DNA from 3 places in the Paenibacillus larvae subsp. larvae genome. Region 3 is predicted to be linked to each of the others. Evidence: riboswitches for the same ligand, from Rfam matches in the RefSeq annotation. Region 3 holds a riboswitch; each other region holds the start of a gene.
The links. A riboswitch is a leader RNA that binds a small molecule or an ion and turns the genes downstream of it on or off. The one in region 3 is predicted to bind cyclic di-AMP.
Positions count from the first base shown of each region.

Region 1 (5,502 bases), 440 kb from region 3:
GAGCTCATATGGGAGCTACCGTGATCCACTGGATTGCCAAGGGTGGCGGTTCCGTTTGAAAATCCCCTCTTTTTACCGGGCCTCCCGGCTTTTACCCGGAATCGGTTTGTTTTTATCCGGAGTAATTATTGGCAGCAGCATTTTCATGGGGGTTTATCATCAAAACTTTAACTTCCTTGTTGTAGAACTCCGGAAACTGAAATCCGATAATGAACGGCTCTCTCTTGATCTGGAATCTTTAACGAAATTTAAGGACAAGCAGACTGTCATCCAGCGGGTCACCGTACATTTGAAAGATAGCCAGACACCTCCCCTGAACGAGGATATCCGCAAAGAACTTGAAAAGAAAGTCCAAAACGATATGAAGGTGGTTGTCGGGCAAAAGGTCAATAGTGTGAATGATTCTCTGGAGCTATATGAGAAACTCATTTCCGACCGGACTTATTACGGCGTCTTTGAAAAAGATTATGTCGTAAGGGTGAAGGCCATTATGCTTGTAAAAAATGAGCTTGTATTCTGGATCGCGGCCTTAGAGCGAAAACCCGGCGCTGCCGGAGCCCCTTCAGATACAGAGGAAAATAAAGGGAAAAGCCAATGGTTTTCTCCAAAAAAAGATGACCCTTTTACTATGTAAAGTCCCGTATATATAACAAAGAAGAGACCTCCAAAATCCTAACTGTAAGATAAATGAAGGTCTCTTCTCTTTTTTGGGCTGGCCCCTTTTGGGCAGCGGAAACACCCTTATCAATCCTCGCCAAATTTGTTCTCTACAAGCTTTGCAAGCGCCTCGATAGCTTTCCTGTTCCCCTTCCCCCTTTGCTTCAAGGCGTAATACTCGTCCCTTTTTGTATTATGTGAAGAATTTCCATGTTTCTTGTTAACAGGTTGTAATCAATTGCAGGGCAACTTATTTTATATTGGAATCAACAGTAGGTAGAGAAGATACAAATACGGTTCAGATTTATCTATATCTTGTACCTGTTCGGATGGAAAATCTAAGTTATGAAATTATATAAAAAGTCACTTTTCGGACAAAATCCGAAAAGTGACTTGGTCTTAACTGTTCCAATACGAATATAATCTTACATCACTTTTTTAGCGCCTATATAATATTTGTTCCAATAAGAATTTCCTAAACTATCAATTTTAACTCCATCGTCGGTTGCAGAAATAAACCGATTGCCACCAACATAAACGCCTACATGAAACACTTTACCGCCATTAGCGAAAAATACAAGATCCCCTTGTTCGGGATTCGATACCGATGTTCCCACACCATACATGCCTGAAGAAGTCCTCGGAAGATTTATACCTTGTTGCTTAAAGATATAAGTTACTAAACCCGAGCAATCAAACCCACTTGGGGAACTTCCCCCCCATAAGTATGGTACCCCAACCTGCCCTGTTGCCTTAGATACGATGGATTTTTTATCAGTTGAGGCTATTTCTTTGCTTGTAGCTGGTTCTACCTTTTTATCAGCAGATTTCTCGGTATGCTGTTTTCCCGCAGATTCGTTTGCTTTCTTAGCAGATGAGACTTGTTTATCAGCAGGTTTCCCGGTATGCTGTTTTCCTGCAGATTCGTTTGACTTCTTAGCAGACAAGGTTACATCTTTGCTTGGTGTAGTTCGTTTTGCAGGCTTATACCACGCAGGAGCATGGTATTTTCCATCTGCACCCAGAATGCCGATATTATTGTTCATATCCCATTGGACAATATGTCCAAAATGCTCTCCAATTGAACGGATATGTACATAGACACGGTCATTTTTAATAACAGGTGCTTCATCTAGGGTTATACTTCTGTTATCTACTTTTGCCTCCTGCTTACCGGACTCAAACTCAAATACATGACCATCTCCTATGAGTTTGACTCTGACTTGAGTACCATTTTGAATCATTTCAAACTCCAATTTGTAGCCTAAATTCTCAGCTACCGCTCGCAGCGGGACCATTATCGATCCTTGGTTCAAATAAGGCATAGCATCCGAAAAATTAACTAAGTGGTTATTGATCTGAACTTTAACACCGTCCGGAATAGCTGCGTGTGCAGTAGTATTTGATGCTATTAACCCTACCGTTACTAAAGTCCCTGAAAGAACCAAACTTTTCAACCATTTTGTAGCCATAAATTCCCTCCTGTACGTAGCCTCCGAGGTTAGTGGTTCGGGAAGAGGTATTCCCTAATGCACAATATTGCAAATTCACCCCACAGCATATCGTCCCCCGTACCTGTTCCTCATGTAGAAGAGCAAGATTCGGCTTTTATTAAAACAAAACAAGCTTCCTCGTCTTTGGCAAGGTTAGCATAATTAATTGGAGTCTTGCAACTTTCGTGGCCATTTAAAAAATTTTTTCCATCATAAAAAATTAATATAGCTTGTTGGCAAATTTATCCTGAGCTAATACCCTCTATCCACATTTGAGAGCGTTCATCTGGAAATCCTTTCAGATCAAAACCGGAAACCCGGTCCCGGTCCATCCAGCCTCCCCTTTCATCACTCCCTTCCCAAAAGTGTCCTTGTACTATTGACCATTCGTAAAGCTGTTTTTATAATAGTAAATATTACGATTAAAAACAAGACCTTTTTACAAAGCCAAAAGGGGATTGGAGACATCTTATGTTCAGGAACATGGCTTCACGTCCAAAATAATTGGTTTCATCAGCAGGGCGGAGACATATGGGAGGAGGCTTCACCCGGATTTCCCCGTTCCACTTTTGCCTTTGTACAGGCTGATTTAAGGGGACAATCTATACAATTCTGACTTCGGTAGTGACGGAAAAAAAGAGGGAGGGGGAAAACGTGAACATTAAACCGTTTTCTCCATGCTTTTTTTCGTCCTGCTATTCATCGCCGCTGGTTGCGGAAACGAAGTAAATCAAGAGCCAAAGGCAGAAACTGCCGGTATCTTGATAAAAAGATAGTAGCGGTCACAGACGACGGAGATAAAACATCCCGCAGCTTTCCGATAAATCGGTGAGTACGTTTCTCTCGGCTCAAGGCGCACGCCAAATCTGGAGAAATTGATGGAAGCAGCACCAGATCTCATTATCGCAGACCCAGCTCGACACAAAGATATCCAAGCAAAGCTCAACGATATTGCACCGACCATTTATATAAAAAGCTCGTCTTCTAACTATCTAGAAATATTAGATGTCTATGTATGCTAGGGGCAGCGCTTCAACAAAAAGAGACTACCGAAAAAATGTACAGGCTCATCTGGAACAAATCAAGACATTGGCAAAAAAAGCGCCTGCTAATAAAACCTCAATTGTTTCTGAGCAAACACCACATTCTGTTGGGATGTTCTAGTAGGAATTAGCGAATCGTTCCAAAATGTGGTCTATATTTAATATCCGTATGTATTCGCTACCTCTAAAATAACTAAAAGTGCTCCTGAAGTATGTTGGGGATAATCTGTGAGGAAATTCAAGAACTTATCAAGTACATCAGTATTCCCTAATAGCAATTCTACGCTATACCTATTTGCTTTTGCAATTGGCTATATTTTTTGACTTCCATCTTTCCTAAATCATCCAAATGTTTAAACCAGCTGGGGTCTTGATATCCTTCAATACATGCTTTGGTTTCCTCAACGACCTTGTTTAAATAAGGCCGCGCCTTTTATTAAATATGATTTACCGTAATAAACAACAAGATGTCGTTCGGTTTCTACTGGTGGTTCCGATCTATTGTTATTAAGTTTTCTTAACTCCTCTAGATATACAATATTCGATAGTATCCGCAGTTCTTCAGTAAACTCCTCAACCATAGACCAAAATTCTAGAGTATATGTGATAGGCCGGAGCGATTTGCCGCGAAGGCAGGCACTAAGATTTCCAATTTGGGTACCGCCCTTTTCTTCCAGTTGGGATAGTGTACATCCGGTTTCATCTATGGCTTTTTCAAGTTCGCCACGCAACGTAATTCTATTGTCCATTTTTTTCTTCCTTCTCTCTTTGCCCAGAGTACCATATAATTCCATAATACTACATTTGAATTTTTCTGCAATTTTGTACATCAATCATGACTGATGTTAAATATCGTCCCGACGATCAGACGGCATGATTTCCTTTTATTATGACCTTTAAAAAGACCTAGTAGGCATGTCTGGAGATAGGAGGACCGGTTTAAAATTATGTGAATTTATGGAGGCCTAAGAGCATATACAGAAAGAGAAATGTTTTATTATGGTAAATATGTATTTAGATGGATGATGTTTTACTTCCTTTGTAGAAAATGTAATCTGATTCCTATATAAGGGGTCAAAAATATACCAAGGAGGTAATTAAAATGAAGTTGAGCAAGATCAAGTATTTTTTGGTGTTCGCGAGTTTAGTTATGTTTTTTTCTTCAGTGGGTGCCCCTATAGCTGGAGCAACAAACATGGATTATGACCAACGACTAAAAGAAACAGAAGAAATACTAGAATTTATTGGTGAACACGCAGTGTTAACAGATGAATATGATAACATAATTGGTCTGGATTTTGATAAAATCAGAGAAAGGTATGGTCAAGATAAAGGACTAGATTTATTAGAAAAAGAAGTGAAGGAAAAAACCGAAAATAATCGTAGCGCTTGGCTAGATTGTATGAAATCTGCTTTATTGGATTATTTTGGAGTAAATATATTTGAATCTTTGATTGGTGGAGGTGTATTGACTTATATTAAAGCAAAGGCATGGAAAGAAGCAGCAAAACTTATAATAAGATATGTCCCTGGAGTAAGTGTAATAAGCTTAGTGGCAACTTTGGTATACTATAGCGGTAAGTGCGCAATATGGGGAATGAAGGAGGAAAATGGAATTGAAGGAAAACAACACGTCTATACCTAACTGGTTACTTTATATTATCCTTTCATTGGTGTTCGCATTGGTTTTCGTCTTATACCATCTTATTTTTAACAAACAAACCAATTGGATTGAAGTCCTTGTAATTACGGCTATTTTTTATGTTTGTTCACTCATTTATTTCTCTATATTTAAATTTGATAAAAAGAGTAAATAAGTGGATAAAAGAACATCAACTTAAGCTTCAGCATTGCACAAAAAAAAGACATTGGAAATAAATACATCCAATGTCTTTTTTCATCATCATTATTGATTTACCAACTCCACATTACCTAATCCGGCACCACTTTTTTCACCTATTATCCCTCTTTTATCTCAGCCTCTTCCATGACCTCATTGTTATAGGCACCAAGCAAAACATCCCGAAGCCGTTCCTTCCATTCATTCCGGACACGGATTTCATCCAGCAGTTGGTTCGCATGTGTGGCATACAAATGCCGAATGGCAGAGACATATTCCACGCATCCGCACTCGTTTATGTATTCAAGGCATTCCAGCTTATAAGTAAGGAATTCCTCCCAGGTTATCTCCGAACGGTAAAACTGATGAATGGGAGGAAAATCCGATTCATCCTCTGCAAGAAGATACAAAATGGGGAGTGTTCTTTTTTTGTACAGCAAATCGTTCTTAATATCATACCGGGTCAGAT
Region 1 is NZ_CP019687.1:2,514,890-2,520,391, forward strand. Features, by position in the region: gene BXP28_RS13095 (YtrH family sporulation protein) at 1-59, shown strand, start outside; gene BXP28_RS13100 (sporulation membrane protein YtrI) at 56-634, shown strand; gene BXP28_RS13105 (C40 family peptidase) at 1,083-2,129, opposite strand; cyclic di-AMP (ydaO/yuaA leader) riboswitch at 2,133-2,274, opposite strand; gene BXP28_RS25160 (hypothetical protein) at 3,029-3,172, shown strand; gene BXP28_RS13110 (hypothetical protein) at 3,595-3,942, opposite strand; gene BXP28_RS13115 (hypothetical protein) at 4,296-4,838, shown strand; gene BXP28_RS13125 (polyprenyl synthetase family protein) at 5,153-5,502, opposite strand, start outside.
Region 1: it holds a riboswitch for cyclic di-AMP, as region 3 does, so the genes downstream of both, BXP28_RS13105 (C40 family peptidase) here and BXP28_RS15315 (stalk domain-containing protein) in region 3, are expected to answer to the same signal.

Region 2 (5,502 bases), 400 kb from region 3:
CCTCCTTTCCCTATCAGTCTATGAAACTCTATTAAAAAGGGAACGGCGTCACCCATGTCATTTTTGTTGTCAAGTTGTAACCATTTGCCTGTACGGCTTATTCTATAATGAAAACAATAAAACAAAGAAGAATATCTGAGTTTTTCTGGGACAAGTAGAAATTACAGTTTTTACTATTTCCGTAGTGCTTTTTTAGCGCCCCAAGTAAGACCGGTATTTAGACTCTATTATCTATCAAGAAAAACCGCCTCCGGACAATGTCCGAAAGCGGTCTGACTCTCTAACTCGTTCCAATATAGGTATGTCCTTACATTACTTTTTTAGCGCCTACATACACATTTTTCCAATAACTGTTTCCTAAACTATCGATTTTGACTCCATCACTGGTAGCGGAAATAAATTGGTTACCGCCGATATAAATGCCCACATGGAACACCTTACCGCCGCTTGCGAAGAAGACAAGGTCTCCCTGTTCCGGGTTGGATACGGAAGTTCCCGCAGAACTGTACATGCCTGAAGAAGTTCTCGGAAGAGTAATATCCTGTTTATTAAAGATATAAGTTACAAACCCAGAGCAGTCGAACCCGCTTGGAGATGTTCCTCCCCATTGGTATGGGACTCCGATATACTGTTTGGCTGTAGATACGATTGCTTTCTTAACAGATGAGGCTGTATCGTTGTCTGGTACTGCAGGCTTATACCAAGCCGGAGCATGGTATTTGCCGTCTGCTCCAAGAATACCAATTTCATTGTTTGCATCCCATTGGACAATATGTCCAAAGTGATCTCCTATAGAGCGGATATGTACATAAACACGCCCATTTTTAATAACAGGTGGAGTGCGCAAAGTTACGCTTCTATTATCTACCTTTGCTTCAACCTTACCGGATCCCAATTCAAGCACATGGCCGTTTCCTGTGACTTTGACCCTGACTTGAGAATCGTTATTAATCATTTGATGCTCCACTTTATAACCTAAATCATCGGCTACTGCCCGAAGAGGAGTCATCAATGATCCTTGATACAAATAAGGCATAGCATCCGGAAAATCAACCAGATGGTCGTTGATCTGAACTTTAACCCCGTCTGGAATAGCTGCGTGTGTAGTCGTAGCGGATGCAAATAAACCTGTAGTTACTAAAGCACCTGAAAGGACAAGACTTTTCAACCATTTCGTGGACAAAAACATTTCCTCCTTATAGCCTCCGAGGTTAGTTGACGGGTTCGGGAAGAGGTATTCCCTAATGCGTAAATCTAGCAAATTCACCCCAGTAAATCGTCCCCCGTACCTGCTCCCTGATTGTGAAAGAGCAGGACTCGGCATCATATTCTTATAAAAGTACAACAAATTTCCCTGTTGAAAGGTTAGCATAATTCATCAGAGTTTACAACCCTGCCGCCTATTAAAAACTTTTATAATTCGAATCAATTTCATAATACAACTGGTGAGCGCTTAATAGACAAGATATAGATGAATACGGTTCAGATTTAACTACTTCTTGTAACCGTTCGGATTGAATTCTGAGTTATGAAATTGATTCATTGGCTCGGTCCGCATAAAAAAGATTCCGCTTACAAAAACTATTCTCATTAAAATCTTAGAACGGAGGCGGTTTCTAATGGAAAGTAAACCTGGTATTGTTTGGATTTGTGTCATTTTATTGACGTTTATAGCCACCGGATGCATGCCTTCCAGTTCTCCTTCTAAATCCGTACAGCCACCTGCCGGTACAAAATCCCAGGATATAATGCAGGAATGGACCGAACAGCAAACCAAATACACCCCCGTCCTTGACAAATATCCGCCCGGTCCGATTCCCGTCCCTACTCTTCCGGTTTCGCCTGTTCCGAAGCCGACTCCAAAACCTAAGGGAGAGAGGCATGAAACTAATAAGCCGTCGCTGCCGGTACAAAAACAATCGGATAAAGCGGGGAAACGATCCGGTAAACAATCTGCCCAGCAAAAAAAGCTATCTTTGGGGGAATTGAGGCGAAAGTATGCAGAAACATTCATTCTCAGCGGCCCGTCCAGGCAAAAAAACATAGCCCTTACTTTTGATGACGGGCCTGACCGCCATTTTACGGTTCAGGTTTTGGATATCCTGAAAAAATATAGGGTACATGCAACTTTTTATTTAGTTGGAAACAAGGCCAAGGCGAATCCCGATATTGTAAAACGTATTGTCAAAGAGGGGCATACGGTAGGCAATCATTCTTATTCCCATCCTCTTCTGACCAAAATGAGTCTCCGGCAATTCCAGCAGCAGGTAGAATCAGCGGAACAAATTTTACTCAATTTAACCGGTTATTTACCTAAGTGTTTCCGCCCTCCCTATGGTGCCATTAATGAAGAGCAGCTTGTTTGGGCGGCTTCCAAAAATTATCTGGTCACAAACTGGGATATTGATTCCCTCGATTGGAAGGGACTTTCGTCAGAACAGGTTTTGACAAATATATGGAGTCACAGACACCCGGGGGCTATTGTCCTCCAACATTGCGGGGCAGGGAATGCAAATCATGATTTGTCCGGCTCTGTAAAGGCACTTCCCCAGCTTATTGAGAAACTTGCGGCCGAAGGATATCGATTTGTTACCGTACCGGAACTTCTGAATATACCCTCTTCCCGGTAATAAATAGAAAAATATCATTCCAGGAAATAACGACCCAATTTCTTTTCAGATATTCCGGAACGAATAGCGCCGAAGCAAAAATCTTTTCCCTTTGCATACTTTGTCTGCTCAATGAAAGGGACTCCCCAATTTACGGGAAGTCCCTTTCTTACTGCCGGCAAAGCCTTTGCATTCATTGTTACGGGGGAAAAGGTTTTAGCTGGAGAGCGTTAGCGGGTGCCTTTCATTCCGGGAAATCACGATACAGTATCTTTCAAATTTCCTGGAATGAACAGGGCCGGAAGCAAAACCTTTTCCCTTTATTTATTTTAAAACATACAATTGGATTTGCTGAACCCCAAAATTATTTACGTGTTTTTTTGAACCCGGGATGTAAATATCGATTTTATTCCCTTTAATCGCACTGCCTGTATCGACAGCTTTGGCGATCATTCCTTTAGCAGGAAGTCCCGGGAAAGAATAGCCTGTAATGTATACCGTTGAACCTAGCGGAATAACTTTAGGATCAACCGCAATAGTACCCAAAGTCAGCTTGTTGCCGAAAGAATCAACACCACCCCATGGACCGTTTTCACTGGGATCACCGGAATAAGCGGTAGCTTTCATGTTCACCATTTTGCTGTAATTTACTGTCTTGCCTGAAGCAGTGGTCAACGAGTTGCCGCTCGCAGCTGTTTCCTTGTTATTAGGTGTCTTCGCTTCAGGTTTGACAGCTTCTGTTTTGGCTGCCGGTTTGGCAGGTTTAGAAGTTTGCTGCGGAGCTTGCTGGTTTTGCTGGGAGGGTTGCTCCGGTTTAGAATCAGTTGCTGGTTCCGCCGTCTCCTGTGAGGCCATTTCTACCTTTTTAGGTACCTTCAATTCCATGCCCTTGGTCAGTTTTAATGGGTCGGCGTCTATATTAATAGCCATAAGCTCCAAAGCATCTACCCCCAGACGGTTGGAGACATTCCATAATGTATCATCTTCCTCCAAAACCACCGTATCATGGTCAGCCGTGGTAGAAGCTTGTCCTTTAATTAACTCTTGAAATTCTTTTCCGGGGTTTATCGCGTAGGAACCAAGCACATCCTGATAGGATTGGGTAATTTGGGTCACTTTGGCTCCTTCCGTCATCTGTGCGCTAGTGGGAGCCGTAAATCCAACCAAAGTCAGCAAGGCAGTTGCACTGGCAATACATGTTTTCACGTGCTTCATACTAGTTTACTCCTTTTGTTAAGATAGCTCCATTTCTCGAATAGCCCAGACTTCCATCTAAACTGGTCTATTAAACGATCAACAGTAGTTTTTTGATGAAGTAGATTCATTCTATGATCGATTTCTATTTTCCGTTCCAAAATAGGTTTCGACATTTATTCATATGCCCGGATTGCGGGCTCTCTATTTGCTCTACAAACTATCATATGTATCTACCAAAAATAAATAACTATAATATGGAAAAAAAGCTTCTGAGAAAAAGCTGAGGAAAGGGAAAAAACTAGTGGTATCAATAGTTTGAACGAACTATTTTTACAAATATGGGGGGAGTTTTATCAGAAAACTTACATGGTCCCCTCATGATTTACTCATTTTTCTCATCCTTTCCCCATGTATTTTTATTCAGAGTTGATGAAAAAAGATAAGAAAGCAGTACCCTTTTATGCCAACATTACTTTCAGAACGATTCCACTTTAAAGTCACACGATTGGCCTTTATATCTATTGTTTGTTACCCTGTTGTATAAATTTTTTTTACTTGGGATCATTATTTATTTTGGACACATACTATCTTAATCATCACTTTTCTCAAGGTTGCAATTTATGCCCGACAGTCTTAATTGAGATGGATTGAATTTGGTTTTTGTCGTAAAACTCATATGGAGAAAGATCACAAATGCTCGAATGAATTCGTTGCTCGTTGTAAGACCGAATGTACCCGCCAACAGCCCGGTAGGTTTCTCCGTACGTCTTAAATTCGTGTCGTGCCAAACACTCATCTATATTCGGCGTTTTTGGCTGAATTTGTCAGCAAGTGGGGGACCCGGTATGCGAAGTGTTCCCGCCGCCACGCCAGCAAGGACATGAGCCAATTTTTTCGCCTTATGCGATAAGCGTCCATGAGCTTCTGTCAATGGAGCATATCATTTAACTATGGTAAAAAAATATGCCAACCATTGTGCAGAAAGGGGCGGCCGCTTGATGAAAGGAGTTATTCTTGCCGGAGGATCAGGTACCCGGCTAAAGCCGATGACCCGGTTTCTTAATAAGCATCTCTTGCCTGTCGGTCCTTACCCGATGATTCATTATGCAATTTCCAAAATGGCCGAGGCGGGAATCCGTGATATATTGCTCGTTACAGGAAAACATTCCGGCGGGTTGTTTATGGACTATATCGGCAGCGGCCGGGAGTGGAACGTCCGTATGTCGTTTAAAGTGCAGGAAGAGCCGGGAGGCATCGCTCAGGCTCTTGCCTTGGCGGAGGGCTTCGTTAATCCCGGGGAAAAATTCGTTGTACTTCTCGGCGACAACCTGTTCGAAGACTCGCTGACGGAGGAATTCGCCCGCTTCAGGGAGCAGCCCGAGCAAGCCCGCGTGTTCTTAAAAGAAGTTGAAGAACCCCGCAGGTACGGAGTGCCGGTCATGGACGGCTCGCGCATTGTGCGGATTGAGGAGAAGCCGGAATTGCCGAAATCGTCCTACTGCGTGACCGGCATCTATATATACGGCGCCGGGGTGTTTGACATCATCCGAACGGTCCGGCCTTCCGCGAGAGGCGAAATGGAAATTACCGACGTGAACAATATGTATGCGGCCTGCGGCATGCTCTCCTACGACATTCTGAGAGGATGGTGGATCGATGCGGGAACCCACCTTTCGTTCAGGGAGGCTGCCCAAAG
Region 2 is NZ_CP019687.1:2,556,454-2,561,955, forward strand. Features, by position in the region: gene BXP28_RS13315 (C40 family peptidase) at 308-1,183, opposite strand; cyclic di-AMP (ydaO/yuaA leader) riboswitch at 1,186-1,333, opposite strand; gene BXP28_RS13320 (polysaccharide deacetylase family protein) at 1,620-2,630, shown strand; gene BXP28_RS13325 (3D domain-containing protein) at 2,934-3,824, opposite strand; gene BXP28_RS25165 (IS3 family transposase) at 4,412-4,594, opposite strand; gene BXP28_RS13335 (sugar phosphate nucleotidyltransferase) at 4,805-5,502, shown strand, end outside.
Region 2: it holds a riboswitch for cyclic di-AMP, as region 3 does, so the genes downstream of both, BXP28_RS13315 (C40 family peptidase) here and BXP28_RS15315 (stalk domain-containing protein) in region 3, are expected to answer to the same signal.

Region 3 (5,502 bases):
TGTTGACAAGCCTTCCGCCGTGCGGGGCAATGGATTCAGTCATTTTTTCAACCTCCATGAGTTAAGTTTGGGGCTGATGCAGGCCGCATTCCGTTTTCCCAAAACCGGACCATCGTCCCGCTCTCAGATCTTCTCCCGGTAGAACCTGCCGTGTGCAGTACTCGCAACCGATGCTCGGGTAATTTTGATCATGCAGAGGATTATAAATAAGCTCATATTCGCGGATATAGTCCCAAACATCATCTGATGTCCAGTTTGCTAAAGGATTGAATTTAGCGAGATCAAATTTTGTATCATAGGCAGCTTTCGGTGCATTGGCTCTCGTGGGGGCCTGATCACGTCTTATACCAGTAATCCAGGCATCATATTCGCTTAAGATCCGTGACAAAGGTTCTACCTTCCTGATATTGCAGCAGCTGTTAGGATCAGATTTCCAAAGTTCTTCACCAAACCGATCGGCCTGTTCCGCCAGGGAAATCTTAGGCTCGACCTGTATAAACTCAATATTATACTTCTCCTGCAACCGGTCTTTGGTCAAATACGTTTCTTTAAAATGAACATGAGTATCCAAGTAAAAGATATCAATGGATGGCGCTACTTTTTGCATGATATCCACGAGCACTACGTCTTCAGCACCAAAACTGCAGGCAAAAGTAATGTGAGGAAACGTTTCAACAGCTTTTACTACAAGCTCCTCCGCGGACTTTTGTTCATACTCTTGGCTGATCTGAGACAATAAAACTTCTTTTTCGGGCAAATTCATAGTCTCCCACCTTATTTCCGATTATTCTTATATGATTAATAAATTACTAGAAATTTAGCATGACCTGCCGGGTGTGTCAACCATAATTTCACAGGCCTACTCACTTTTGTATTGTATTGGGCGGGAATGAATTTGGTGAAAAAATAAAAAATCTTTTTCTTTATATACCGTAAAAAAGGGATTTGAGTGCTATCTATCCTCAAATAATGTTTGGGGAATTGTGATGCGGGAGCGAACAGTTTTAGGACCGCATTTTTTACGTTCTTAAAACTTGCTTCAGATTACTTGGACCAGCCATGTAATCAAGAAGTTCTCCTTTTCCATCACTAAATGTAGTCAAATTTATTTATTTAACCTGACTCTCCTTTTTAGGAGGAACCTCCATGTTTCTTGTTAACAGGTTGTAATCAATTACAGGGCAGCTTATTTTATATTGGAATCAACAGCAGGTTTCGTAAACATCAGAAATGACTTAGTCAATTATCTGGACCTCAAGATAATATTTTAATACATTATGTGAAATCCATTTTATAATACAACTGGTGAGTAATTAATGGGGAAGATATAGATACATATGGTTCAGAGAGATTTATCTATATCTTGTACCCATTCGGATGGAAATCTAAGTTATGAAATGGATTTTATCTATATAAAAAGTCACTTTTCGGACAAAATCCGAAAAGTGACTTGGTCTTAACTGTTCCAATACGAATATAATCTTATATCACTTTTTTAGCGCCTATATAAAATTTGTTCCAATAACGATTTCCTAAACTATCAATTTTAACTCCATCGTCGGTTGCAGAAATAAACTGGTTGCCACCAACATAAATGCCTACATGAAACACTTTACCGCCATCAGCGAAAAATACAAGATCCCCTTGTTCGGGATTGGATACCGATGTTCCCACACCATACATGCCTGAGGAAGTCCTAGGAAGATTAATACCTTGTTGCTTAAAGATATAAGTTACTAAACCCGAGCAATCAAACCCATTTGGGGAAGTTCCCCCCATAAGTATGGTACCCCAATCTGCCTTGTTGCCTTAGATACGATGGATTTCTTATCAGTTGAGGTTACATCTTTGCTTGTAGCTGGTTCTACCTGTTTATGAGCAGGTTTCTCGGTGTGCTGCTTTCCTGCAGATTCGTTTGACTTCTTAACAGATGAGGTTACATCTTTGCTTGTAGCCGATTTTACTTGTTTATCAGCAGGTTTCTCGGTATGCTGCTTTCCTGCAGATTTGTTTGACTTCTTAGCAGACAAGGTTACATCTTTGCTTGTAGCCGATTTTACTTGTTTATCAGCAGGTTTCTCGGTATGCTGCTTTCCTGCAGATTTGTTTGACTTCTTAGCAGACAAGGTTACATCTTTGCTTGGTGTAGTTCGTTTTGCAGGCTTATACCACGCAGGAGCATGGTATTTTCCATCTGCACCCAGAATGCCGATATTATTGTTCATATCCCATTGGACAATATGTCCAAAATGCTCTCCAATTGAACGGATATGTACATAGACACGGTCATTTTTAATAACAGGTGCTTCATCTAGGGTCACACTTCTGTTATCTACTTTTGCCTTCTGCTTACCGGACTCAAACTCAAATACATGACCATCTCCTATGAGTTTGACTCTGACTTGAGTACCATTTTGAACCATTTCAAACTCCAATTTGTAGCCTAAATTCTCAGCTACCGCGCGCATTGGGACCATTAACGATCCTTGGTTCAAATAAGGCATAGCATCCGAAAAATTAACTAAGTGGTTATTGATCTGAACTTTGACACCGTCTGGAACAGCTGCGTGTGCAGTAGTATTTGATGCTATTAACCCTACCGTTACTAAAGCTCCTGAAAGAACCAAACTTTTCAACCATTTTGTAGCCATAAATTACCTCCTGTACGTAGCCTCCGGGGTTAGTTGACGGGTTCGGGAAGAGGAATTCCCTAATGCACAAATGTCGCAAATTCACCCCAAGTATATCGTCCCCGTACCTGTTTCCGATGTAGAAAAGCAGGATTCGGCTATTATTAAAATACAAAAAAGTTCCCTTGTCTTTGAGAAGATTAGCATAATTAGTTGGGGTCTTGCAACTTTTCAGCCATTTAAAATTTTTTTCAGTCATCAAAAATCCATCATATTCCTCAATTTTTAAAAAAATTTTAAATATTTATATTGAGTAAATCATAAAACAGATACTATCTCGTTATCTATCTTCTGAGTTTATCGTAAGACTAGTCCATCAAATTGATATTCCTTTGAGATATACCATTTCTTTATTCAATGAAGAAAAGCAGATTGGTACATAAAGACTTAACAGTACTGCCTGGTGAAGATTGGAAATTTATGGTGTAAAATTTTCTTTGCCTTGATCAGGATATTATACCTAAAACAAACCTCATCTCAATTAAAGAAATTCCTTCAACTGAGAAAATAGGGTAAAAATATGGTCACGGATAATCCTCTGCAGAAAAAATAAAACCCTTGGCCAAAGTAGACCAAGGGCAATAATTGTTGATACAGGAATGATCTTAACGCTTAGAGAATTGTGGTGCGCGACGAGCAGCTTTAAGACCGTATTTTTTACGTTCTTTCATACGAGGGTCACGAGTCAGGAAGCCTGCACGCTTCAGAGAACCGCGGCTTTCCGGATCTGCCTTCAAAAGTGCACGGGAAATCCCATGACGGATGGCTCCCGCTTGTCCGCTCATACCGCCGCCATGGGCCAGTACGATAACGTCATATTTATTCAATGTTTCAGTCAAAGCCAGAGGCTGTTTTACAATCAGCTTCAGCGTTTCATGGCCGAAGTAATCGTTAAGATCACGTTTATTGATAATGATACGTCCTTCACCCGGTACAAGGCGTACACGCGCTACCGAATGTTTACGACGACCGGTTCCATAGTATTGAACTTGTGCCACGAGTCAGTCCTCCCTTTCTATTAACCGCGAAGTTCCCAAACTTCTGGTTTTTGTGCTTGATGCGGATGCTCCGAACCTGCGTAAACTTTCAGCTTGGTTTTCATTGAGTTACCAAGACGGTTCTTTGGCAACATACCGTGGATAGCCAGTTCCAACATGCGCTCAGGTTTATTTTTCAGCATTTCTTGGGCTGTAGTTACTTTCAAACCACCTGGATGCATGGAATGGCGGTAATATTTTTTATCTGTCAGTTTTTTACCTGTCAGATGAATTTTTTCGGCATTAATGATGATTACGAAATCTCCAGTATCCACATGTGGTGTGAATTGAGTCTTGTGTTTACCGCGGATAATGCTAGCCGCTTCACTTGCCAGACGTCCCAGAGTTTTATTAGTAGCATCAATAATGTACCATTTGCGCTCAACTTCATTCGGTTTAGCCATATATGTGGTACGCATGCTTTATCCTCCTAAACAAATATATCTCATATTCAATCATATTCATGTTCAAAATCATGTATGTGGTTATTTGCATGATCCGGGGCTGTGGGATAGCCGACCATGAAATACCAAATAATATTCTACATGATTGAACTTAGAATAGCAAGCCTATTTTTGGCTTCATTCATACTCAACTTTCCAAAGAGTTAACCCTTTGGCCATTGCTGTCGGCCCTGCTTTTCTCCGGTCCTTGGCAGCCAGAATCACCGGTATTTCCGAGCTCTTCTCTTTCCCTTCTCCAACCTGCAAAATGGTGCCAACGATAATCCGAACCATGTTATACAGAAATCCGCTACCGGTCAGATAAATCTGGATAAGTCCCCGGGCGGGATCATCCTGATCCGGTAAATATTCTAACCTGGCTTCGTATATCGTTCTCACACGGTTTTCCATAGTCGTTCTGGTTGTGCAGAAAGATGTGAAATCATGAGTTCCTATAAAGCAAGACAGTGCTTCTTTCATGGCTTCAATATTTAGAGGAGTTGGATAATGCACTTCAAAGGCCCGGTGAAATACATCCGGGAACCGAGAGGTACGGATTTCATAACAATAGGTTTTCCGTTTAGCGGATTTTCTCGAGTGGAAAGTAAGCGACACTTCCTCAGCTTCATACACAACGATATCCCGGGGCAGCCTGGAATTAAGAGCAAGACACCATCTGTCTACAGGGATTCTGGAGGAAGTCAAAAAGTTTACAACTTGCCCCCGTGCATGGACACCTGCATCCGTCCGCCCGGAAGAAGTTATTTTGACTTTTTCTCCAGTTAACATGTGTATGGCTTCCTCCAACTGATCTTGGACCGTATTGCCGTCAGGCTGTGTTTGGAATCCCGAATAGGACGTTCCGTCATAACTGAGGGTAAAACGCAGGTTTCTCAAATCTTACGCCTCCGTAGAGATGCTCTTCACGCTCACAATAGGTTTCGGATACCAGAGTGCAAAAAAAGGGCTTCAGCAGAATCCTAGGATTCTGTCCACCCTTTCCCATCCGTTATTATGCCCGATCTACAAGTTCCAGGTATACCATAGGAGCTGCATCACCGCGACGAGGACCCAGTTTCAGGATACGGGTGTACCCGCCTGGACGCTCGGAATAACGAAATGCAATCTCAGCAAACAGCTTTTGAATTGCATCTTGTTCTCCGTTAGCATCTTCGCGGCGAACGAAAGCGGCCACTTGGCGGCGTGCATGAAGATCATTACGCTTAGCCAGAGTAATCAGCTTTTCTGCGATAGAACGAACTTCTTTCGCTTTCGCTTCAGTCGTTTGAATGCGCTCATGAATAAACAGGTCCGTTACCAGGTCACGAAAAA
Region 3 is NZ_CP019687.1:2,953,673-2,959,174, forward strand. Features, by position in the region: gene sat (sulfate adenylyltransferase) at 1-43, opposite strand, end outside; gene BXP28_RS15305 (phosphoadenylyl-sulfate reductase) at 62-763, opposite strand; gene BXP28_RS15310 (C40 family peptidase) at 1,483-1,779, opposite strand; gene BXP28_RS15315 (stalk domain-containing protein) at 1,737-2,651, opposite strand; cyclic di-AMP (ydaO/yuaA leader) riboswitch at 2,655-2,800, opposite strand; gene rpsI (30S ribosomal protein S9) at 3,296-3,688, opposite strand; gene rplM (50S ribosomal protein L13) at 3,709-4,146, opposite strand; gene truA (tRNA pseudouridine(38-40) synthase TruA) at 4,309-5,067, opposite strand; gene rplQ (50S ribosomal protein L17) at 5,183-5,502, opposite strand, start outside.